3 regions of the Herminiimonas glaciei genome follow, and region 2 is predicted to be linked to each of the others. Evidence: riboswitches for the same ligand, from Rfam matches in the RefSeq annotation. Region 2 holds a riboswitch; each other region holds the start of a gene.
What was found. Region 2 has a riboswitch for thiamine pyrophosphate ahead of ACFQPC_RS08785 (purine-cytosine permease family protein). Riboswitches for the same ligand answer to the same signal wherever they lie in the genome.
Positions count from the first base shown of each region.

Region 1: linked by a shared signal. The riboswitch ahead of thiC (phosphomethylpyrimidine synthase ThiC) and the one ahead of ACFQPC_RS08785 (purine-cytosine permease family protein) in region 2 are both predicted to bind thiamine pyrophosphate.
Region 3: linked by a shared signal. The riboswitch ahead of ACFQPC_RS11830 (TonB-dependent siderophore receptor) and the one ahead of ACFQPC_RS08785 (purine-cytosine permease family protein) in region 2 are both predicted to bind thiamine pyrophosphate.

Region 1 is NZ_JBHTBU010000003.1:158,923-166,864, reverse strand. Features, by position in the region: gene ACFQPC_RS17375 (LysR family transcriptional regulator) at 1-37, shown strand, start outside; gene ACFQPC_RS17370 (NAD(P)H-quinone oxidoreductase) at 113-1,090, opposite strand; gene ACFQPC_RS17365 (thiazole synthase) at 1,185-1,982, opposite strand; gene thiS (sulfur carrier protein ThiS) at 2,057-2,263, opposite strand; gene thiC (phosphomethylpyrimidine synthase ThiC) at 2,260-4,173, opposite strand; TPP riboswitch at 4,286-4,394, opposite strand; gene pyk (pyruvate kinase) at 4,580-5,998, opposite strand; gene ACFQPC_RS17345 (glycerate kinase type-2 family protein) at 6,076-7,341, opposite strand; gene glxR (2-hydroxy-3-oxopropionate reductase) at 7,430-7,942, opposite strand, start outside.
Region 2 is NZ_JBHTBU010000001.1:1,948,172-1,956,113, reverse strand. Features, by position in the region: gene ACFQPC_RS08795 (MacB family efflux pump subunit) at 1-1,757, shown strand, start outside; gene ACFQPC_RS08790 (efflux transporter outer membrane subunit) at 1,768-3,177, shown strand; gene ACFQPC_RS08785 (purine-cytosine permease family protein) at 3,230-4,519, opposite strand; TPP riboswitch at 4,574-4,670, opposite strand; gene ACFQPC_RS08780 (nuclear transport factor 2 family protein) at 4,943-5,401, shown strand; gene ACFQPC_RS08775 (methylglyoxal synthase) at 5,716-6,624, shown strand; gene ACFQPC_RS08770 (phosphate/phosphite/phosphonate ABC transporter substrate-binding protein) at 6,678-7,490, opposite strand; gene ACFQPC_RS08765 (LapA family protein) at 7,772-7,942, shown strand, end outside.
Region 3 is NZ_JBHTBU010000002.1:206,458-214,399, forward strand. Features, by position in the region: gene ACFQPC_RS11805 (CerR family C-terminal domain-containing protein) at 1-268, opposite strand, end outside; gene ACFQPC_RS11810 (hypothetical protein) at 447-605, opposite strand; gene ACFQPC_RS11815 (oxidoreductase-like domain-containing protein) at 739-945, opposite strand; gene pnuC (nicotinamide riboside transporter PnuC) at 1,106-1,711, shown strand; gene ACFQPC_RS11825 (AAA family ATPase) at 1,713-2,243, shown strand; gene ACFQPC_RS11830 (TonB-dependent siderophore receptor) at 2,300-4,486, opposite strand; TPP riboswitch at 4,547-4,650, opposite strand; gene ACFQPC_RS11835 (hypothetical protein) at 4,759-5,055, opposite strand; gene ACFQPC_RS11840 (GreA/GreB family elongation factor) at 5,119-5,646, opposite strand; gene ACFQPC_RS11845 (DNA glycosylase AlkZ-like family protein) at 5,762-6,859, opposite strand; gene ACFQPC_RS11850 (4-oxalocrotonate tautomerase) at 6,934-7,194, opposite strand; gene ACFQPC_RS11855 (class II aldolase/adducin family protein) at 7,166-7,924, opposite strand.

The DNA of each region.
Region 1 (7,942 bases), on a different contig from region 2:
CCTGCCGCCGAAAGCATTGGGCAAGAACAAAAAGTAATTCCTTTCATCGCCCATGAAAAAAGCCCGCTAGTCTCTGCAGACTGGCGGGCTTTTTTATCGCGTATAGCGCTGTTTATACCTTCAAAATAATTTTGCCGATGTGTGTGCTGGTTTCCATCAGCGCATGCGCTTGTGCTGCTTCTTCCAATGGGAAGGTTTGGTAGATGACCGGTTTGATCTTGCCTGCTTCGATCAGCGGCCACACACGTTCACGCAATTGTTTCGCAATCGCAGCCTTGAATGCCACCGGACGCGGACGCAAAGTCGAACCCGTAATCGTCAGGCGACGCAACAGGATTTGACCCAGGCTGACTTCTGCCTTGTTGCCACCCAGCAGCGCGATGAAAACGAGACGGCCGTCATCCGCGAGGCAGCGGATTTCACGCGACACGTAATCACCACCGACCATATCGAGAATCACATCGACACCTTTGCCACCGGTCGCAGCTTTGACTACTTCGACAAAGTCTTCAGTCTTGTAATTGATGCCGCGTTCGGCCCCCATCACTTCGCAAGCGCGGGCCTTGTCATCGCTGCCAGCGGTTGCAAACACGCGATGACCAAGCGCCTTGGCGATCTGTATCGCCGTGACGCCGATACCGGAGGTACCACCTTGCACCAGCAAGGTTTCATCACCGCTCAGACCGACGCGGTCAAACACATTGCTCCAGACTGTAAAGAATGTTTCTGGCAGTGAAGCGGCTTCGACTGCATCCAGGCCTTTAGGAATAGGCAGGCATTGCTCGACCGGCGCCGTGCAGTACTCGGCGTAACCACCACCCTGTGCCAGCGCGCAAATCATGTCGCCGATTTTGAAACCACTACCCGCCAGGTCACCGCCGACGATTTCACCGGCCACTTCCAGGCCTGGCAAATCCGACGCGCCCTTAGGCACAGGGTAATTACCCGTGCGTTGCAGGACGTCAGGACGGTTAATACCAGCGGCATGTACTTTGATCAACACTTCGCCAGCCTTGGGCTCAGGCATGGGACGCTCGCAAAGCTTCAAGACATCTGGTGGGCCTGGCTGAGTAATCTCGATCGCGCGCATGGTAAATCCTTTAATTGTGTAGACGTTGAAGGCAGCAAGGATATTCGATAATCGATTTATCTGCCAATCCCATGCGCAAATCGCTGCAACCTCGTTAAACCACGCGTCCGGCCATCGGTGACGATGGGGAAGCGGCGAATTTACGGGCGATACGACCTGCCAGGTAAGCATTGCGTCCGGCTTCTATACCCAGTTTCATTGCATGCGCCATGCGTACCGGATCTTGCGCACCGGCAATCGCGGTGTTCATCAGCACGCCATCGCAACCCAGTTCCATCGCAATCGCGGCATCCGAAGCGGTACCGACACCCGCATCGACGATGACCGGGACTTTGCTTTGTTCGATGATGAGCGACAAATTCCACGGGTTGAGGATGCCCATGCCGGAACCGATCAAGGACGCCAGCGGCATGATGGCGGCACAACCGATATCTTCCAGCATGCGCGCCTGGATCGGATCATCGCTGCAATAGACCATCACATCAAAGCCATCCTTGACCAGCGTTTCTGCTGCTTTCAGGGTTTCCGGCATATTCGGGAACAGGGTCTTTTCATCGCCCAGTACTTCGAGCTTGCAGAGCTTGTGGCCGCCGAGGATTTCACGGCCCAGTTGCAAGGTGTAAACCGCATCAGCGGCGTTGTAGCAACCGGCCGAGTTCGGCAACAAGGTGTATTCGGATGGCGGCAGCACATCGAGCAGGCTCGGTGCATTCGGGTCTTGCCCGATATTGACGCGGCGAATCGCGACGGTGACGATTTGTGCGCCGCTGGCTTCGCTGGCAGCGCGGGTCTGTTCGAGGTCTTTGTATTTACCGCTGCCTACCAAGAGGCGGGAGCGATAAGTGGTGCCGGCGATCGTCAGTTGCTCGTCGGCGAAATGTGGACTACTCATGGTGTAACTCCTCTGGAATACCTAAACAGCAAATAAAAGGCAAGCTCGCGCTTGCCTTCTATTTGCTTCATTCATTAACCGCCACCTATGGCGCGCACGATATCAATGGAGTCCGTCGCCAGCAAACGACGTTGCGGCCAATCGCTATCCGACAGGACTTCGCGATTGATGGCGACGGCTATGGCCTTGCCGGTCAAGGACAAGGATGCCACCAGGTCGCTCACGGTGGAGCCGTCCTCGACCTGATATGCGCTGCCATTCAGCTGTAGCGTGATCATCATTGCTTTTGATAAATCTCGGCACCACTCTTCACGAACTCGATTGCCTTCACTTCCATGCCCGCTTTCAAAGCCTGGATTTCCGTGATGCCCTGCTTCGCTGCATAGTCACGCACTTCCTGAGTGATTTTCATCGAACAGAAATGCGGGCCGCACATCGAGCAGAAATGCGCGACCTTGGCTGAATCCTTGGGCAAAGTTTCATCATGGAATTCGCGCGCCTTGTCCGGATCCAGACCGATGTTGAACTGGTCCTCCCAACGGAATTCGAAACGCGCTTTCGACAAGGCATTGTCACGAATCTGCGCACCGATATGACCTTTCGCCAGATCGGCGGCATGTGCAGCGATTTTGTAAGTGATGATGCCGTCCTTGACGTCGACCTTGTTCGGCAAACCGAGATGCTCTTTCGGCGTGACATAGCAAAGCATCGCCGTACCATACCAACCGATCTGCGCCGCACCGATACCGGAAGTAATGTGGTCATAGCCCGGTGCAATATCGGTCGTCAACGGCCCCAGCGTATAGAACGGCGCTTCATGGCATTGTTCCAGTTGCAGGTCCATGTTTTCTTTGATCAGGTGCATAGGGACATGACCAGGACCTTCGATCATCACTTGCACATCATGCTTCCATGCGATCTGCGTCAGCTCTCCCAGCGTTTTCAATTCACCCAGTTGCGCTTCATCATTCGCGTCATAGATGGAACCCGGACGCAAGCCATCGCCCAGGCTGAAGGACACGTCATAGGCTTTCATGATTTCGCAGATGTCTTCGAAGTGTTCGTACAGGAAAGATTCCTTGTGATGTGCGAGACACCACTTCGCCATGATGGAACCGCCACGCGACACGATGCCGGTCATGCGCTTCGCCGTCAGTGGCACATAGCGCAGCAAGACACCGGCATGGATGGTGAAGTAATCGACGCCCTGCTCTGCCTGTTCGATCAGCGTGTCGCGGAAAATTTCCCAGGTCAGGTCTTCGGCCTTGCCATTTACCTTTTCCAGCGCCTGGTAAATCGGCACGGTACCGATAGGCACGGGCGAGTTGCGGATAATCCATTCGCGTGTTTCATGGATGTGTTTGCCGGTCGACAGATCCATTACATTGTCGCCGCCCCAACGTATCGCCCAAGTCATTTTTTCGACTTCTTCACCGATCGAAGAAGTGACCGCCGAGTTACCGATATTCGCGTTGATTTTGACCAGGAAGTTACGCCCTATGATCATAGGTTCGATTTCCGGGTGATTGATGTTGGCTGGAATGATGGCGCGGCCGCGCGCGATTTCACTGCGCACAAATTCTGCAGTGATCTCTTGTGGAATCGCAGCACCGAACGATTGCCCCGGGTGCTGACGTCCCATCAACTCGGCCAGCTTCTCACCTTTAGGACCGGATTTTTTCAGTTCTTCCAGGTAGGCGCGACGATTCATGTTTTCACGGATCGCAACGAATTCCATTTCCGGCGTGATGATGCCCTGACGTGCGTAGTGCATTTGCGAGACGTTTTTACCAGCCAATGCACGACGTGGTTTGCGATGCAGGTTGAAACGCAACTCGGCCAGCTTCGGATCGTTCAGGCGTTCTATCCCGTATTCCGACGTCGGGCCTGGTAGTTCTTCCGTGTCATTGCGTTCGAGTATCCACGGCAGGCGCGGCGTATCCAGGCCGGAACGTATATCTATCTTCGCCGCAGGGTCGGTGTAAGGACCCGAGGTGTCATACACATAGATGGGTGGGTTCTTTTCAAAACCGAACGAAGCTGGCGTATCGGACTGCGTAATCTCACGCATAGGCACGCGGATGTCGGGACGCGAACCTTCGATATAAATTTTGCGGGAATTCGGCAGCGGCTGGATTGCTGCTTCGTCTACTGTCGCAGTGGCGGACAGGAATTTGGGATTGGCATTCATTTTGGCTCCTTGGCTAACTACAGTGGCTTGGAGCCAGCTCAGGAGGTTTCGAGGACAGCTATCGTTTCAAGGAGGGCATCGTGGGGCGATGCAATGCGGATTCCTGATGCGACATCGTTCTCGTTAGCTTCCCTTCGCTGGCATTATCCAGATCAGGTTCAAGGGTTTTTCTCACCCGGCGGGATGCGGTATGCATCTGCCTAGGACCCCTAGCTTTTTACTTCTACAACGGGTGCAACAAACTACAACGCGAGTCTATGCAATAAAACGACTACGTCAATTGACCCGGGTCAAACTTTTACATCTGACATGAATGGCTTGCTTGCCTACCGGAAAACAAACCATTCATGTCAGTTCTGGAAAACGGCAAGGATGCTGTTTTCCAGAAACTGTTACAACTCAGCTATTACTTAACTGTTGCGATGTGCAACAAGTTGGTTGTACCCGATTCACCGAATGGCAAGCCAGCCGAGATAGCGATGTAATCACCCTTCTTGGCAAAACCTTCATGCACAGCGGCCGCCACTGCTTCGCTGACCATATCATCAACAGACTTAACATCCTGGCCACCAACGATCGAGTGGATACCCCAAACCCATGCCAGACGACGTGCGGTCTTCAGTTCTGGAGTGATGCTCAGGATCGACGTGGTCGGACGTACACGCGCAGCGCTCATGCTGGTGCTGCCGGATTTTGTGTATGTCACAGTAGCGACAGCTTTGATCGCAGCCGTGGTGTCACGCAAGGCGTTGCAAATTGCATCTTCCGCGGTTGGACGTGGTGTCACTTGCTGTGCATCCAGCAGTGTGCGGTAGACCGGATCGCTTTCCACTTCCTTGATGATGCTGTCCATCATTTGAACGGCACGAACAGGGTTCTTGCCGCTGGCCGATTCCGCAGACAACATCACGGCATCTGCGCCTTCATAAATGGCGTTGGCTACGTCCGATGCTTCTGCACGGGTTGGCATAGGCGATTCGGTCATCGATTCCAACATGTGTGTTGCAACGATAGTTGGACGGCCGTATTTACGCGATACACGGATGATTTCTTTCTGAGCGCGCGGCACTTGCGAGATCGGCAGTTCAACACCCAAATCACCACGAGCAACCATGACGGAGTCAGAAGCTTTGCAGATCGCATCGATGTCGAGCATTGCTGCTGGTTTTTCGATCTTCGATTGAATCAGAGCGCGGTCGCCGATGATCTTGCGTGCATCTTCGATATCGGAAACTTGTTGCACGAACGACAGAGCTACCCAGTCCACGCCCAACGACAATGCGAATTCCAGATCAACCAGATCTTTCGGTGTCATTGCAGGGATAGGCAGAATTGCGTCTGGCACGTTGACGCCTTTGCGGTTCGAAATCTTACCGCCGGTAGTCACACGTGTGACGATGCGGTCACCCGAGTTGCTTTCGATCGAAACACGAATTTTGCCGTCATCGAACAACAGGTTTTGACCAGCTTTGACAACTTCGAACAGTTCAGGATGTGGCAGGTAAACGCGTGTTGCATCACCTGGAGTCTGATCGCGGTCGAGCACGAATTGCGAACCTTCAGCCAACACAGCGGAATCGCCATTGAAGGTACCCAGACGAATCTTCGGACCTTGCAGATCGCAGAGGATGGCAACCGGACGGCCGTATTTGGTTTCCAGGCTACGCACGATTTCGTGACGTGCGCGGTGATCTTCGTGCGAACCATGGCTGAAGTTGAAGCGGAACATGTCCACTCCAGCTTCAAACAATGCGCTGATGGTTTCCAGATCGCCACTTGCTGGGCCCAGGGTAGCAACGATTTTTGCTTTACGATTACGTCTCATGACAGATCTTCTTCTTAAATGAAAAATGAAAAATGAATACCGCTATGACTGGATCACAGACACAGCGGGAAAATAAATTACAAAATCAGGATGGCCCGGAAGTCATTCACGTTGGTACGTGTCGGACCACTGACGATCAGGTCACCGAGTGCACTGAAGAAACCATAACCATCGTTGTTCTCCAACATGGCTTTGGCATTCAGGCCTTGCTCAGCGGCACGGGTCCATGAATCTGGTTGATAGATGGCACCGGCGTTGTCTTCCGAACCATCGATACCATCGGTGTCGCATGCCAACGCATGTATACCGGCAGTACCTTGCAGGGACACTGCCAGGCTCAACAGGAATTCTGCATTGCGGCCGCCACGACCTTTGCCGCGTACGGTGACAGTCGTTTCACCGCCGGACAGGATGACGCACGGCTTGGCAAACGGCTGGCCATATTTCGCAACCTGCTTGGCCAACGCTGCATGCACCATACCGACGTCGCGCGACTCACCTTCAAGGTCATTGGACAGGATGTAAGGCGTGATACCGGCAGCGCGCGCTTTGGCCGCAGCGGCTTCCAGTGCATGCTGTGCGGTTGCCATCACATGGTGTTCATTGCGTGCGAAACGCGGATCACCCGGCTTCGGTGTTTCACCAGCGCCGGATTCGAGATGCTTCAGGATATTGTCCGGAATTTCGATGCCGTATTTTTTCAGGATCGCCAGGGATTCCGCACAAGTCGTCGGATCAGGCAGGGTAGGACCGCTGGCGATCACACCAGGATCATCGCCCGGCACATCGGAGATCAGCAGCGTCACGACACGTGCCGGGGCACATGCCAACGCCAGGCGACCACCTTTGATGGCGGACAGGTGCTTGCGCACACAGTTCATTTCGGAAATCGTTGCGCCGCTTTTCAGCAGGGCTTTATTCAATGCTTGCTTTTGCTCAAGCGTAATGCCTTCACCCGGCAAGCTCAGCAAGGCGGAACCGCCGCCAGTGATCAGGCACAAAACCAGATCATCTTCGGTCAAACCCTTGACCAGTTCCAGCATACGGCCAGCTGCCTGACGGCCAGCTTCATCCGGGACCGGATGTGCCGCTTCTACTACTTCAATTTGTTTGCAGTCAGCGCCGTGACCATAACGCGTCACGATCAAGCCTTCTACTTTGCCTGGCCACGTATCTTCAACTACCTTGGCCATTGCTGCAGCACCTTTACCGGCGCCAATCACCAGGGTACGACCCTTGGCAGATTGTTTAGGCAGATAGGCAGGCATGCACTTCTGTGCGCTCACGGCCTCAACTGCGGTGGCATACAGGTCATTCAAAAACTGACGTGGATCAATCGACATGGGGCAAGCTACTTTTAAAAATTTTGAATCAAACCGGCATTGCACCTGAATGCAATGCCGGCAGCAGTACTCAAATCAGTCGAACGAATTACGCCTTGGCGATTTCGTGGTTCGACATGATTTCGATCGCGCGGCACAGTGCCGAGTGATCCAGACCGCTCATGCCATTTGCTGCGCATGCGTTCATCAATTCCTGGGTGTTTGCAGTGTTAGGCAACGATACGCCCATTGCTTTTGCACCTTGCAATGCCAGGTTCAAATCTTTTTGATGCAGTTCGATACGGAAGCCTGGGTTGAATGTACGTTTAACCATACGTTCACCGTGTACTTCCAGAATACGCGAGTTAGCAAAACCGCCCATCAGAGCCTGACGGACTTTTGCTGGATCTGCGCCTGCTTTCGATGCGAACAACAGGGCTTCGGAAACAGCCTGGATGTTCAATGCAACGATGATTTGGTTTGCTACTTTGGTGGTTTGACCGTCGCCGTTGCCGCCAACTAGGGTGATGTTTTTACCCATCAGTTCAAACAAAGGTTTGACTGTGTTGAACGCTGCTTCCGAACCGCCGACCATGATGGTCAGTGAAGCTGCTTTAGCACC
Region 2 (7,942 bases):
GACCGACCACTGGTAGTTACTACTTCATGGGGCGTGACGTTTCCGGCTTTGAGCGTGACGAGCTGGCGATGTTACGCCGCGATGATTTCGGTTTCGTGTTCCAGAGCTATAACCTGATTGCTTCAGCCAGCGCGGCAGAGAACGTCGAAGTACCTGCGATGTATTCCGGTTTGCCGCCAGCTGAACGGCATGCACGGGCACTGGCCTTGCTGACAGAACTGGGGCTGGAAGAGCGCTCGCATCACAGGCCGAATCAATTGTCCGGCGGGCAGCAGCAACGGGTGTCCATCTCACGTGCATTGATGAATGGTGGCCGCATCATCCTGGCCGATGAACCGACCGGTGCGCTGGATAGTAAAAGCGGACAGGACGTGATGAAGTTGCTGGCTGACTTGTCGGCCCGCGGTCATACCGTTTTGCTGATTACACACGCGAAGGAAGTCGCCGACCACGCGCAACGCCTGATTGAGATCAAGGATGGCCACATCCTGTCCGATCCGGGGCCTGCACGAAAAATGCCGACACAGGCGGAATTCGTACGACCGCTGGTAACAGGTGTCGGCTCACGTCTGGGCGATATGCTGGAAGCGGCCAAGATGGCGCTGCGTTCCCTGCGTGCGAATTTCTTCCGTTCAGTATTGACGCTACTCGGCATCGTGATTGGCGTCGCTTCGGTGATTGCCATGCTGGCGATCGGGGACGGTGCCAAGGCCGAAGTGGTGGAGCGCATCAGTGCGATGGGTTCCAACCTCTTGCTGGTGCGTCCGGGTGTACCGAATCAACGTGGCTTCAATAGCACGGCAACGCTGGTGGTTGAAGACGTACGTGCGATCGACGAATTGCCGAATGTGCTGGCAGCGGTACCTGAACAGAGCAGCAGCGTGACTTTGCGCTTTGGTACTTCGGATACTTCGACCAGTGTGACCGGTACCTCGGCCAAGTTCCCTTTGGCGCGGCAGTGGCCAGTCGCGCAAGGTACTTTCTTTAGTGAGGAAGACGAATCGAATTATGCCGCGGTTGCGGTGCTGGGCAAAACCGTGGCAACGGCCTTGTTTGCGGATGAAAATCCGATCGGTGAATTTGTCCTGGTCAATAACCTGTTGTTCCAGGTGGTTGGTGTAATGTCGGAACGCGGTGCGTCACCTATGGGTTCGGATCAGGATGATGTGGTGTTCGTGCCTTACTCGACCAGCAGCTTGCGTTTGTCCGGCCAGCGCTATCTGCGCAACGTGACGGTGGCGGTGGAGAATGTCGAGCACATAGATGATACGCAGGAAGAAGTCGACAAGCTGCTGCTGGAACGCCACGGCACCGTCGATTACCAGATCCGCAATATGGCTTCCATCATGGAGGCGATGGAACAGACACAAAATACGCTGACCATCCTGCTCGGTTCGATTGCGGCGATCTCGCTGCTGGTCGGCGGTATCGGCGTGATGAATATCATGCTGGTATCGGTGACCGAACGCACGCGGGAAATCGGTATCCGCATGGCGACCGGTGCGCGTGAGGCCAACATCATGCAGCAGTTCCTGATCGAAGCAGTGGTGGTATCCGCTATAGGCGGTGCGATAGGTGTGGTTGGCGGGCTGGCGACAGCCGCGGTGATCGATGCCTTCGGCACGCCTATCAAGTATTCGCTGACCCCGGTGGTGCTGGCCTTTGGCTGTGCCTTCATGACGGGGCTGGTGTTTGGTTACCTGCCTGCGAAGAAAGCAGCGCAACTCGACCCTGTGGTCGCCTTGTCGGCAGAATGAAATGAAATTAATGAATCCACGTTTAACTTTCCGTCATACCCGCCTGGCACTGGCAGTTGCTGCTGCGCTGGCCTTGAGTGCCTGCGCCGGGCGCATTGATGCGACCAAACCGAATCTGGAAATGCCCGCCAGCTGGGCTGAATCCTCATCTGCTACCGCCGAATTGCAACGCGACTGGTGGCGCGGTTTTGGTTCGGATGAATTGTCAGGCCTGATCGACCAGGCGCTGGCCAACAATCCTGATTTGAATATTGCCGCCGAACGCGTGACACAGGCCGAGATTACGGCACGTCTGGCGGGTGCTTCCTTATTTCCTTTGCTGACCGTCAGCGCGAATACCGGTGTCGGTTCCAACAAGCCGGGCGTTACGCCTACCGGCTGGACCAAGACAGAAAACACCGGTGTCGCGCTCAGCGTCGCCTATGAAGTCGATGTGTGGGGCCGGGTAGCCGCAGTCGCCAGCGGTGCCAATGCTTCATTGAATGCCAGCCGCTACGACATGGAAACCGTGCGCCTGACACTGACGACAGGGGTGGCGAATGCTTATTTCCAGACGCTGGCCTTGCGCGTGCGCCTGAAGGTCGCGCAAGAAAATCTGGCGATCGCGGAGAAGGTGTATGCGATCGTGGAAGCACGTTACCGCTATGGTTCCGCTTCGGCCCTCGATATGAGCCGTCAGCGCGGCACGGTGCTGGCGCAACGCAACATCCTGCTGCCTTTGCAGGTGCAGGAGCGGCAGACGGTCAGCGCACTGGCGATCTTGCTGGGACGCCAGCCACAGGCCTTGCAGGTAGCGGCACAGGATTTGAATGTATTGACGGTGCCGGAAGTCAGCCCTGGTTTGCCTTCGACACTGATTACGCGCAGGCCTGACCTGGCGAGTGTGGAAGCACAGTTGTATGCCGCCGACGCGAATGTGGCTGCAGCGCGTGCGGCTTTGCTGCCGACGATTTCATTGACGGGTAGTGCCGGGAATTCCAGTGCCGCCTTGCTGGCGCTGGGCAATCCTGCATACGGCGTCGGACTGACGGCCAGTTTTGTGCAGACCTTGTTTGACGGTAATCGTTTGCGTCTGCAAGTGCAGACCAGCGAATCGGTGCGTCGCCAGTTGGTCGAGAGTTATCGTCGCACCGTCTTTGCATCGCTGAAAGAAGTCGACGATGCACTCAGCAATGCCAGCCGCAACCTGGCGCAAGAGCAGGCGCAAATTGAAATCAGGAAAGAAGCGCGGCGTGCATTGCAGCTGTCTGAATTGCGTTATCGCGAAGGTGCGGATGATTTGAATACGCTGCTGGATGCGCAGCGCACTTTGTTTGCAGCTGATGACCAACTGGCGCAACTGCGCTTGTTGCGCCTGACCGGTACCACTGATGTCTTCAAATCACTGGGTGGCGGCTGGAGCAGGACGCCGGCGCAGTAAGCCGGCTTGTGAGGAAAAACGGCTGCCAGGGAAACCGGGCAGCCGTTTTTATTTATGCTGATTGCAATGCGGGGCGGCGTGCGATGCGATAAATGCTGCCGAGCAGCAGCGTGATCGCCAGCGCAGGCAAAGCCGAGCCGACTACCGGCCACATCATCGGGCACAGATGGAAAGCTGCGATGCCTATCAGCCAGATCGCGACCGGTACCACGTTCACGCCTTTGTCGGTGGCTTCCCCTTTTAAAGCCAACTGCGAAATCACCACACCGAACAAGGGTACAAATACCGAGCTTAAGGTCAGCAGGAAAGGTTCCAGGCCATGCATCGGCAGGAACAAGGCACAGGCAGTGGCGACCAATGCGAGCGTGATGCCCCAGAAGCGTATCGTGAATTTGCCGTGCAGGAAATTCAGCGAAACCGAACCGGAATACACATCGCCGTAAGCATTATCCATTTCATCGATCAGGATCAGGCCGAGTGCGATCAGGCCGCCTTGCGCCAGCAACAGGGTGGTCATCAGGTCGGCGCCGGGATTGGAGGTGCTGACGATCAATACGCCCAAGGCGTGACACCAGATATTGGCAACGGCAAAACCGAGCCAGGTGCCACGGAAGGTGCTGGCTCCGGCTTTTCCATAGCGCGCGAAGTCGGCTACCAGCGGCAGCCACGATACCGGCATCGCCATCACCAGGTCTATGCCAGCCAGCGTGCTCATCGAGCCGTCACCTGCACGATGCCAGATCGCGTCCAGGCCTTGTGCCTGTGCTTTCAGGACGAATTGGTAGGTCAGCCAGATCAGTGAGAGGATTACCAGTGGCAGGCCGAAGCGACCGACGAACCAGCGCACCAGTCCTATCATCGAGCCGGTTGCCAGGCCGACCAGCAGCAAGCCCCAGAACAAGGCGGTGACGTAGGGTAGCCAGATCGTATCGAGGCCGGTAATGTCCTTGATCAGCGCGGTCGTGCCATCACGCATGACGACCAGCTCAAACGCGCTCCAGCCTATCAATTGCACCACGTTCAGCACGACCGGCAATTTGGCAAACGATGTGCCGAGGGTCTGGCACATCAGTACCGGGCTCGACAGGCCACGTTCAAAGCCGATGTATGCCACCAGCGCGAGCAGGGCCGCACCAAGTACGGAGCCGACAACGATGGCGAACAAGGCGGTTTGCGTACCGAGCGCAGTGCCGAGGAAGGCCCCGATCTGCATGACCAGCAGGCCGACGCCGAGGCTGAACCACAGTGCTGCATGATCGCGGAAGGAAAAGACGCGTTCGTTTGCCGGGATAGGAGTGAAAGCGGCATTGCTGCTGGCCGCAGGAGCGTTTGGTAAAGCCATCATGGTCTTTCAAAAAATAGATGGCAGGTCAGCGGATTCGATGCCGCGGGAGCGGCGATGGATTATGTGCTTTCCTGCGCGAGGATTACCTCAATCAGGTTCAACGGGTATCTCTCACCCACGCATATGCGCAGGACCCCGAGCCAAGTTTTCAGACAGGCCGCTACTTTGAGCCAAAAAACGTTTATAGGCAAGCCTCTGCGGGCAGCTGGCCGGATTTGTGGCAGGCAGGACAAATCCGACTTGTGCAACTTATAAGTGATTAGGGTGACCAAGCAGGCTAAAAGCAGAAAAGACTCCCAAAAACCGGCCGATCCGGGCTTCATAATCTTTTTTTCACAAAACGGCAGAGCTGCTGCTCCCAGGAGGTGACGATTTCATTTGAGCATGCTTTATTTTTTTAATTTTTTGATGAGAGGTTCTATGTATTTTCCACGTACTGCTGTTGTCGTCATGCTTGCTTGCGCTTTTACCGGCCACGCTTATGCCAAGTCTGAAGTGTGTCACGCCACAACGGAGAAACAGGTCGCTTCCTTATTTGATCGCTGGAACGCATCGTTGCAAACCGGCGATCCGCAAAAAGTGGTCGCCAACTACGCCAGCAAATCCATACTGCTGCCGACCTTGTCGAATAAGCCGCGCCTGACGGCCGACGAGAAAGTGGACTATTTCAAACACTTCCTAGAGCACAAGCCGGTCGGCACCATCAACAGCCGCGCGATAGAAATCAACTGCAACAGCGCCAGCGATTCCGGGCTGTATACATTCAAGTTCGATGATGGTTCGGAAGTGAAGGCGCGTTATACCTACACGTACAAATGGGATGGCCGTCAATGGCTGATCTCCAGCCATCACTCATCTGCGATGCCGGAGAAGAATTAAAACGTTTTGGAAAATGCCTGAGGTCCGGGGTGGGTAGTGCAGTTTAGTGTTCAACACTTGCCTGTGCTTGGACGGGCAGGCATCAACCACAGGTATAGAAATGTCGGGTCGCACAGTAAAGCTTGGAGGGGGAGCGACCCGACGAAAACGGTAAATACTGTATATAAACACAGCATAACATCGGATCCGGCAAAAATCAAAAGCCCACATCAAGTCTGTGAAATATATTCGGTATTGTTGTACGGAAGGTGAATAAAACATGTCGTCATGATAAAGTTTGTGCGGTGCAATATTGCCCGTTTTCACTTTTCCCTATGTCTGCCACCCCGCATCAATTCCGCATTGGTTTAGCCACCAGCCGTACCCACCAGGACGCGCCGAATTCCGTATTGGCACGTTTGCTCAACGGCAGCCGCATCGCGATAGAGCAACATTTGCAACCGCAACTGATAGTCGTCGGGCGTACGCTGGATGCGATGGACCATCTCGGCCTGCTGAAGAATTACCCGCATATCGAACGTTTCCCGTATGGCCGCCATGGCGGGCTGATGAAGTTGGTGTCCCGCGTCGTCGATACCGATCCGGCGCGGCGACTGGATGCCGTGATGTACCTGATGGATCCGGTTGATCCTTCGTCGATTTTTCCGGAAGCGGTGGCGCTGAAACGCCAATGCGTCATCCATGGCAAACCGTTCCTGTCGACGCTGGCCGGTGCGCGCGAATGGCTGGAGCTGGAGTCGATTGCTATCGGTGCCGCACCGAATCCGGAGCTGGATGAGACTTTCGACCTGAAGAATGAAGGCATCGCAATGATTGCGCACGATGCGATGAAAGGCCGCATGCTGGAAATCGCCGAACGCCATTTTGACTTACTGGATCAGTTCGGCTTTCGTTGCGCAACCGGTACCACCGGTAGCCTGCTGAACAAGCTGGCGCAAAAAATCAAGGGTGAAGAAGCAGGCCGCAACTGGGTCAAACCATACCTGAGCGGTCCGATGGGCGGCGACGCGCAGATTGCTGAACTGATCCTCGACAGGGACCAGTGTCGCCGTGTGCTGTTCCTGGAAGACCCGCACGTGGCACGCCAGCACGAAGCCGACATCCAGTTGCTGGAACGCGCTGCGCGCACGGTGACCGATTACGCACTATGTATCAGTAATGAAAATTGCGGAGAGCGCTGGCTGGATTTATTGCAAAAGCGCGTCGCTTTGCGCGCAGCTTGAAAAGCAAAGGGGCCGCATGAAGCGGCCCCTTTTTGCATTACAGCGATCGAATTTTAGAGACCGAGGCGCGCCGTCGCTTCATCCATGACGGCGGTATTCCATGGCACGAAGCCGGTCATGCCGATTTTCGACAAGGCGGTCCGGCCTGCTTCGCTGTCCGGCAAGGTCAGCAACAGTGTTTTTACTTTTTCACGGTCGGATTCGCTGAGCTTTTTCGTCGCCAGGAATTGCTTTATTGCGACGGGTTTGGTCTCCGCCAAGATGCGACCGCCTTTGGCCGTCCAGGCTTTGGCCACAGCCGCCGAACCGGTAACGCCGGCATCGACAAAGCCGTTATCGATCATGAATGGCACAGCATCCTGATAGCGGGTCGGGGTATAGCTTTTTTCCGGATCGGTAAAGCGCAATTCATGCAGCGCAGCGGTGAACATCACGGTGGTGATCGATTCGACCGACGGTACGCCTATCTTCTTGCCACGCAGGTCTGGCAAGGCTTTCAATGGCGAATTCTGCGCTACCAGTACGCGTGCACGGTAATCCGTGTAGCCTTTGGCAGTCACCAGGCCTTCGTAGCCATTCTTTTTCACGGCTTGCAGGCCGATATGGGCAGGATGTATGAAAGCCAGGTCGTATTTGCCTTCGGCCAGGCCTTTTTCAAATACCGCGTATTTGTCTACGGTTTGCAGCTTGACGTTTTGCTTGAGCTCTTTGGACAGCAATTGCAGCAAAGGCTTGTAACGTTCACTGGCCGGTCCGCCTTCCTGATAAGTCACGCCTTCATTGATGGCCAGGACCAGGTCTTGCGCAGCTGCCGAATTGATTCCGGCCGCCAATACTGTCATGGCCAAAAAAGATGCGAGTTTCATAAGCGGCGCTCCGTAAAAATTGTTTTTATTGGGTAACTAATTCCAGTGTGAATGTTACATTAACAAAGCACAGCGAAAGCGTTTTTCTTGTAGTTGCACGTATAAATGCACAACAATTTATTTAATTTATATCAATACCAAGTAAGTGGCTGGTTGTCGCAGGACATGGCGCAATACCGGTTTTGATCGTAAATGATGGTCGGTATGTGCGTTAGCCCATAGCTATAGTCAGGTTGTTTGCTTATTATTTATCGATGTGCCAACAAAGGAGCGAGACCACTATGCAAATCCGTACTCTGTTCTTCGTTATCATCTTCGGAGCTATCGGCGCGCTGGCAGCGTTGAATTGGGAAGCTTTCAATACACCGACCGCACTGTGGCTGGGTGTAGCAACCGTGCAGGCTCCGTTGGGATTGGTAATGTTAGGCCTGACCGGAGCACTGACGTTTTAT
Region 3 (7,942 bases), on a different contig from region 2:
GTTCGGTAAACACCGCGCGGTACAGGCCGGCCTTGTCACCGAAATAGTATTTGATCGCAGCGATATTTACGTCGGCAGCCAGCGCAATTTCACGCGTCGAGGTCTTGCTGAAGCCCTTGTCGGCAAACAGCCGTAAAGACGCCTGCAGCAAACGCGTACGCGCCTCGGCACCATCGGAACGTTGCTTGCGCACGTCCGCATCGGCATGGGAAGACTCGGCACCTTGCTGGGCGGCTGGGGGAGGGGTTTTATGGTCGGCAGAATTCATAGTCCGCATTAAACCACATAAATCAAACGTTTGATTTAATTAAATCGTTTGATTGTGTTTTTTGCGAATAAGTGAATATTTCCAAAAGGAAATTATCTGCAGGAATGGACGTACCGGAAGTGCGCGCGATCGTGCGTCTTTAGTTCTATGTATATTGATGCAACAAACGGCAGCATGATTAACGTGTGCTGTCTGCGCGTATAGGCAGAAAAGTGATCATCAGTGCGGAGAGCGACAGGATGCCGACCAGCACTGCAGCGAAATCCGGCTTCATGGCAAACCAGCCCATGGCGAAAATAACCCCGGCAGTAGATAAAAGTTTTGCAAAAGCCAGCATGTTGTCCCCACTTCAATAAGGCCCATCTCAATCAAGATGCCAATGTATCGAAGATGGAAGGGGGAAACTATAGGATTAGCTGCCGACCGTGTGTCGGTGCAGTCCTACACAGCAAACAGACTTTGCATCGCTTTCACGCACCGGAGGAAGATGGCGCGGGCTTTTTGCCCGCTTTGCGTGCCGGCCGTTCCTGCTCCCACTGTGCCAGCGCCGCGCGATACTTATCCATCTCCAATTCATACAAATCGAAGATACAGGGTTCGCAACCGCTATGACAGCATTCATCATTGTCGGGGCGTACAGGTGGCAAAGGTGCCTTCGTATCAGTGCTTTTGACCATATGGGTAAATGTGCCCGGCAGTGCCGCAGCGGAAATAATATTCGTACTCCGGTTTTCTTTAATATACTGCGGTCTCTTATGCCGGAGCGCCTGTCGTTCCGGGCCGCCATCCCGGCAATAGCGCCTTCACCTTGCGCATACCAACACTAGTCTACTGCGCATGAACGACACGTTTACGCTTTTCGGCCTGGTCGATACCTCGGCACTGGAGCTCGCCTCCTTCGCGCTGGCGCTGTGCATGGTCATACTGAATATCCGCCAGTCGCCGTGGGCCTGGCTATTCTCCATCCTGTCGGCCGCCATGTATGCGGTAGTGTTCTACGACAGCAGGATATATGGCGATATGTCGCTGCAATTCTTTTTTATCGCGGTCTCATTATGGGGCTGGTACCAATGGTTATTCGGCGGTGCCACGCATCAGGGTGTGCAAGTATCGCGCATGTCGCCACTCGCTTATCTGTATTCGGGGCTGGCCTGGCTCATCGGTTTTATTGCGATTGCCGCTTTCCTGCGCATGTTCACCGATACCGATGTGCCGCATATCGATGCCTTCCTCACCGCCGGCAGCCTGGTCGGCCAGATCCTGCTCTCGCGCAAGAAGCTGGAAAATTGGTATGTGTGGATAGTCATAGACCTGATTTACATAGGCTTGTACCTGCACAAGGATTTGTACCTGACCGCCTTCCTGTTCGCCATCTTCGTCGTGCTGGCCGTGATCGGTTTGCGTACCTGGGATAAATCGCTGCGCACGCAAGGACTATCCTGAGATGCATAGCGCTCCGTTACGCATAGCCCTGCTGGGCGCGGAATCAACCGGCAAGTCGACCCTGGCAGCAGCTTTGGCTGCACACTACCAGACCGTATGGGTACCTGAATACCTGCGTGAGTTTGTCGAAACAAGGCAGCGTACGCCGCAAGCGCATGAACAAATCCTGATCGCCCATACGCAAATTGCACGTGAAAACATCGCAGCCGCGCAAGCGCATCGCTTCCTGTTTTGCGACACGACACCGCTGATGACTGCGCTGTATAGCCAGTACTATTTTGGCGAAGTCGAGCCGGCACTCAGCCAGCTCGCGCTGACGCATCGCTATGATTTTACGATCGTGGCGGAACCAAGCAATCCCTGGGTGGCCGACGGTTTGCAGCGGGAATCCGATAGCGTGCGACAGGAAATACATCGACTCCTGCTACAGGCACTGGATGCTGCAGCGATTCCTTATCTGTTGGTATCCGGCGATACCGGACAACGCGTACAACAGGTCAGTGCTTATTTGTCGACGCAAGATACGGAATAAAAAAATGCCACCGGTCAAAGGTGGCATTTTGTTTGATATTGGCCCGTCGAGCAGGATTAGAAATCCACCTGTACCGACAATCTGGCCAGGCGTGGCGCACCCGGAATCAGGTAACCGCCAAAGGCATTCGCCGCATCACCCCAATAGAATTTATCGAATACGTTATCGATACCGAAACGGAAGGTAGTCGTCTTGCCGCTGATCTTGGTTGCATAACGCGCACCAATGTTCAGTACATGGTAGCCATCTACGCTTTTGTTCAGGGAAGCGATTTGGCTATTCGGTGCAAATATCTTGCTGGTCGAATAAATCCATGTCGCATTCAATTTCACGGCAGGCATTTGCGGCAATGCATAGTCTACATAGACCGCTGATTTGAACTTCGGCACATTGCCGACACGTTTGCCTTCGATATCCGGATCACCGGTTCCGACCGCCTTCGCTTCCATTGCGGTAAAGCTGGCACCCAACATCAAGTCGCGTGTCACACGTCCCTGCGCCGCAAACTCGAGCCCACGATTTACCTGTTCACCCGCTGCCACATAGGCTCCTACCCCCGCAGTTGCATCCGAGCTTGAAGCTTTCACGTATTCGTTACGGCGTTTGATCTGGAACAGGGCTGCAGAAACGCTGACATCAGGTGTGATGTCGGCCTTAACACCGACTTCAATCTGCTTCGACTTATATGGATCCAGCACGGACTCTGAGTTAGGCAAGCCCGACGGGATTTCTCCGCCTGGCTCCATCCCTTGTGCATACGATGCATAGAAAGAGAGATTCGCTTTCGGGCTATACACCAAAGCGACGTTAGGCAAAACAAAGTCTGAATCGGTGTTGCGGATATTCGATCCATCCGCAGCAAACTGAACACGCTTTAGTTTCGTATAACGTACGCCTGCATGCACTTTGAACTGTTCGTTCAATGCCATCACGTCTTGCACGAAGAAGGACTGTTCATCATCCTTGCGACGCAAGGCAACCGGCAATGCCTGCTCCTGGGTTAATGCCCGTTGCGGCAGGGTATAGATGTTACCCGGCAAGCCACCGACTGTCGGCGTGAACAGATAGTCTGCATAGTTGTCCCGTCGGTTCAGTGTCGATACGCCAGTGGTCAAATCATGCTTCACACTACCCGTCGCAAACTTACCTTGCAACAAAGCCTGCGTAGTCATGACGGAGCGCTTGTCATTTTCACGACGCAAGTCATACAAGCCAAAATCACCGTTTGAGCAATACCCGAAGTTCAGGAGTTGCGCCGGGCAGCCGGATGCCAGCGCCACTGCATCATCACGCCGCAATTCAAACTTGTTGGCTTGCAAGGTGGTGCGCCAATTGTCATTCAACTCGTATTCAAATTTAACGCCGAGATTGTTGGTGTCATCGGTGACCGGCAAACTCCATGTCTGGTTATTCAGCATAGTCTTGCCGCTGACGCCGGTAGGAATGCGTTGTTCAGGGCCGAGCAACTGGAAGCCGGGCACTGTCAGCTGCGACTTGTGCTGGTAATCCATATCCACCTGCAGCAAGGCACGCGGGCTGATGCGCCAGTCAAAGGAGCCGGAAACAAAACGCCGGTCGCCATTCGAACCTTTTACATAGGACTTGATATCTTCCGCCGCCGCATTAATGCGATAACCAAAGCGCTTGTCATCGGAACGACCGCCAAGGTCTATTGCACTGTAAACGGTACCGCGCTCGCGCACTTCAAAGGTCGCCGAACGCAGCGGGGTGTCGGTAGGACGCTTGGTTACGTAATTAAGGATGCCGCCGGCAGAAGCAATACCCGCCTGCATGCCTGCCAGACCTTTGAGGATTTCGAGGCGTTCCTTGTTTTCCATCGGAATCGCCGAATGCGCCAGGATCACCATGCCATCCTTGCGATAGTTGGAACCCATGTCCAGCGTAAAGCCGCGGATCGCAAACCAGTCGGACAGGCCGACTGCGTTATAGGAATTCTGTACGCTGGCGTCGTATTTCACCGCATCGGTCGCGGTGCGTATGCTGCGCTCCTGCATCTGCTCGGCGGTGATGACGCTGATCGAAGCCGGTGTCTGCAGCAAAGGGGTATCGGAGAAACCGCCGACGCTTGCATTGCGCGCAATACCGTCCGGTGCCGACCCGGAAGTCACAACCACTTCAGGCAAAACATTTTCGGAAGTCTCCGCCATCGCAACAGGTGCAAACGCACAAGCTTGCGCAACGGCCAGGGCTATCAGGGAACGACGGGAGTGGGGTACAGACATGTTTTGTTCAATCAATCGCGTTAGAAAAACGAATGCGCGCGAAGGAATGGACAAAGAAATTGCGTGGACTTTGCGCTTCCCTACGCTGGCATTATCCAGGTCAGGTACGGAGGGTTTTTTCTCACCCGAAGACGTTTAACTCTTCAGGACCCCTAGCGTGGCCGAATGGTAACACGAAAGAAGAAGAGCACGGAATGGCATTTTTGCCGCAAGTTGTGGCAAATTTCGCCGATCTTAACCGAGGTCAACAAATCGCCATACAGGCATATGACTTATTTGATTTTCTTGGTGATAGCAGATTTACCCTGCCGGATGCGCGTAATACCCGACGTCACCGAGATGGGATCGCTGGCGGGAAAGCTCAGGTCCAGTGCCGTATCGAGCAATTCGTCCTTCGCTTTTTCCTGCCTGGAAGGCGCGCTGTCAGTTGGAATTTCCGCCACCGGATCACTGGCTGGGAAGGTCGCCTCCAATGCATCGTCCAGCAAGTCTTCGTCATGTGTATGCGGCTCTACGTCGGACGGCTTTCCTGCAACGGCCGGCTTCGCTTTGGACTTATGCTCTGTCATGTGAGACTCCTTGCGATAGTGGATAGTGCGATTAACTATAGGACAACTTCCAACACCAGGCGTTCAACTGCTGTGCGGGTAACGCACTGTCAACACTTGCAACTCTTCATGACCGGCCGGGCTTTGCAACGATACCGCATCTCCCTCATGCGCACCGAGCAGGCTTTGCGCGAGCGGTGATAGCCAGCTGATCCGCCCTTGCGCCGGGTCCAGTTCATCCAGTCCCACTATCGTCACTTGGTGCTGTTCACCTGCAGCATTTTCGTATTCCACCGTGGCACCAAAGAATATCTGCTCACCATCTGCATGCACACTGGCATCAACTATCTCTGCCGTTTCGAGGCGCGTTTGCAGGTAATGGATGCGTGTATCAATTTCACGTAGCGATGCTTCCGGCGCGGATTCCAGATCCGCACTTTCAGTATCTGCCTGCAACGCCGCAGGCCGTGCCACATCCAGCAGATGCTGCAATTCCGTTTGCAGTGTGTGATAACCACCCGGAGTAATGTAGTTCCTGACGCCGACCGGCATCTCCGGCACCGGTGATACGGCGTCGTCGTCATTCGATTCTTTTACAAATGCCTTGTTCATGATCGCACTCCTGCACTGCGCATGCGTGAACGACTACCTTAACGCATTCGCAGGGAGGCTGCTGTGCGTTACAGCACCAAGGGAAGAGCTCGCGCTCCTGGCTGACAGTCCAGCATCAACGCGGACTGAGGAATTGCTGCATGCGCTGCAATTCCTCATCTAATGCATTGCGGAAAGCCGCCCCTTTGGGTGTTGCGCCTGCCACATAGCCGAATGTAGCGTCCAGTTGAGCATCACGCGTCGACACATTAGCCCAGCCTATCACCTGATCACGCCAGAGCATGGGCAGCGCGTAATAACCGAACTGGCGTCGGGCTGGCGGTGTATAGGCTTCGAATTTGTAAGTCCAGTCCCAGAGCAGGGCGAAGCGACGTCGATCCCAGACCACCGGATCAAAAGGAGCGAGTAATCGCACACTATCGTCGACCGCGTAACGACGCGAACGCGGGTTTTCATCGGCGGGCCAGTACCAGGTCGTTCCATCGATACGACAACTGGCCACGTGTTCGCGTGCAAGTCGCAGTGCTGCCTGCGTCTGCACTGCCAGATGTGGTGCACCGTAGCCTAGCAGGCGCGCCAGGTAAGTCAGGCTGGCCGCTGGTAATGGCGCGTACTTGCGCAGCACGAGTGCTATCAGGGCGGCTGCACACCGGGCACTGGCAGCCGGGCTGTCATCCGACGGTTGATGCGTCGCCACTTCATAGACACGGGTGCCGCTATCGCGCCGTTTTACCCGCAACAAACCACGGTAGTGCATGCCGTCCAGCAATTGCGTGCTGGCATTACTCGAACCACCCCAGTAGTTCTGCACGCGTCCGTGCGCAAAATGCTGTTCGACCTCGCGTGGATGGACCACGCCGCGCTCACGCACAAAGGCCAGCACGTCAGCAGCCTTGCGCCGGGTCTCGGCATTCCAGGTTTTCCGGGGTTGGCGTGGATGCATCAATGCCAGATGCTCGCGCGGCAGGAAGCCATAGTTGACGAAACAATCTTCATCTATCGCGAGACGCGCATAGCGGCGTTCCAGATCACCGGCGCGATAATCCTTGACGCGATGACGCAGCGTCAAATCCTGCGCCCGGGCTGGCGCACGTATAGGGTCAGCTTGTACGAAGCCCAGGCGCTGTATCGCTGCGGGCAAGGTAGTCGGTGTAAATAAGGTACGCGCGACCGCATAGCGGCGCAGGTCTTCCAGACTCGATTCAGTGGGCATGGGGGGAATGAAAGTGCTGATGTACTGCGGGCTGCTGGTGTGCGCTTAAGGACGCGTGTACATCAGCGTCGAGCTTAAACGTCAGACCACAGTTTGCCGCCGGTTGCCCAGTTTTCACGTTTCACGTCTTCGATGATGATATCGACGGATTCAGCACTGGAGCCCAGGGTGGCGACGGTTGCTTCGGTTACGGCTTTGACGAAAGCGCGTTTTTGTTCAACGGTACGGCCTTCGAATAATTGCACATTGATAGTTGGCATGGGTTTTCCTTTTTGGTTAGTAAGAATAATAAAGCGATCTATTAGATCAATGACGATAAGACGGCGAGACCGCATCCAGCTTGCGCAGCAGCGCCGGCCATTCGAGTATGCCTTCCGGCGAACCGTCACCGAGCAGTTCCTTGTAAGTCTTGGCGCAAATCTCAGGCGCCGGAATGTTTAGCGGACCGCCGCCGGATTGTGCCTTCAGCTGGAAGGAGCAGGCTTTGTCCAGCGTATCCATCAAGACGTAGGCTTCAGCTATCGTGCGGCCGCTGATCAATGTGCCGTGGTTGCGCAAGAGCATGGCCGGATAATCACCGAGGCGTTCTATCAGGCGCACCTGCTCGACCGGCGACAAGGCCAGGCCTTCGTAATCGTGATAGCCGATCTGCCGGTAGAAGCGCATCGCATGCTGCGACAAGGGCAACAAGCCCCCTTGTTGCATGCCGACTGCGACCCCATTTTCATTATGCAGGTGCATGACGCACATCGCATCCGGACGCGCTGCATGGACTGCGCCGTGGATCGCGAAGCCGGTGACGTTCACGCGGTAGGTCTGGTCGCCGATGATATTGCCCTGCAAATCAATCTTCACCAGATTGGATGCGGTGATTTCATCAAAGCGGAAACCGAAAGGGTTGATCAGGAAACGACCTTCTTCGCCGGGTACGGTGGCGGAGATATGCGTGTAGATCAGGTCATCCCAGTTCTTCAACGCGCATAAATGGTAACAGGCGGCGAGGTCGATGCGGACCTGCCATTCGGCGGCACTGATGCCGGCCGGAGGGTTTGCTGGGGTAGTCATATCACCTTGCCAAGAATT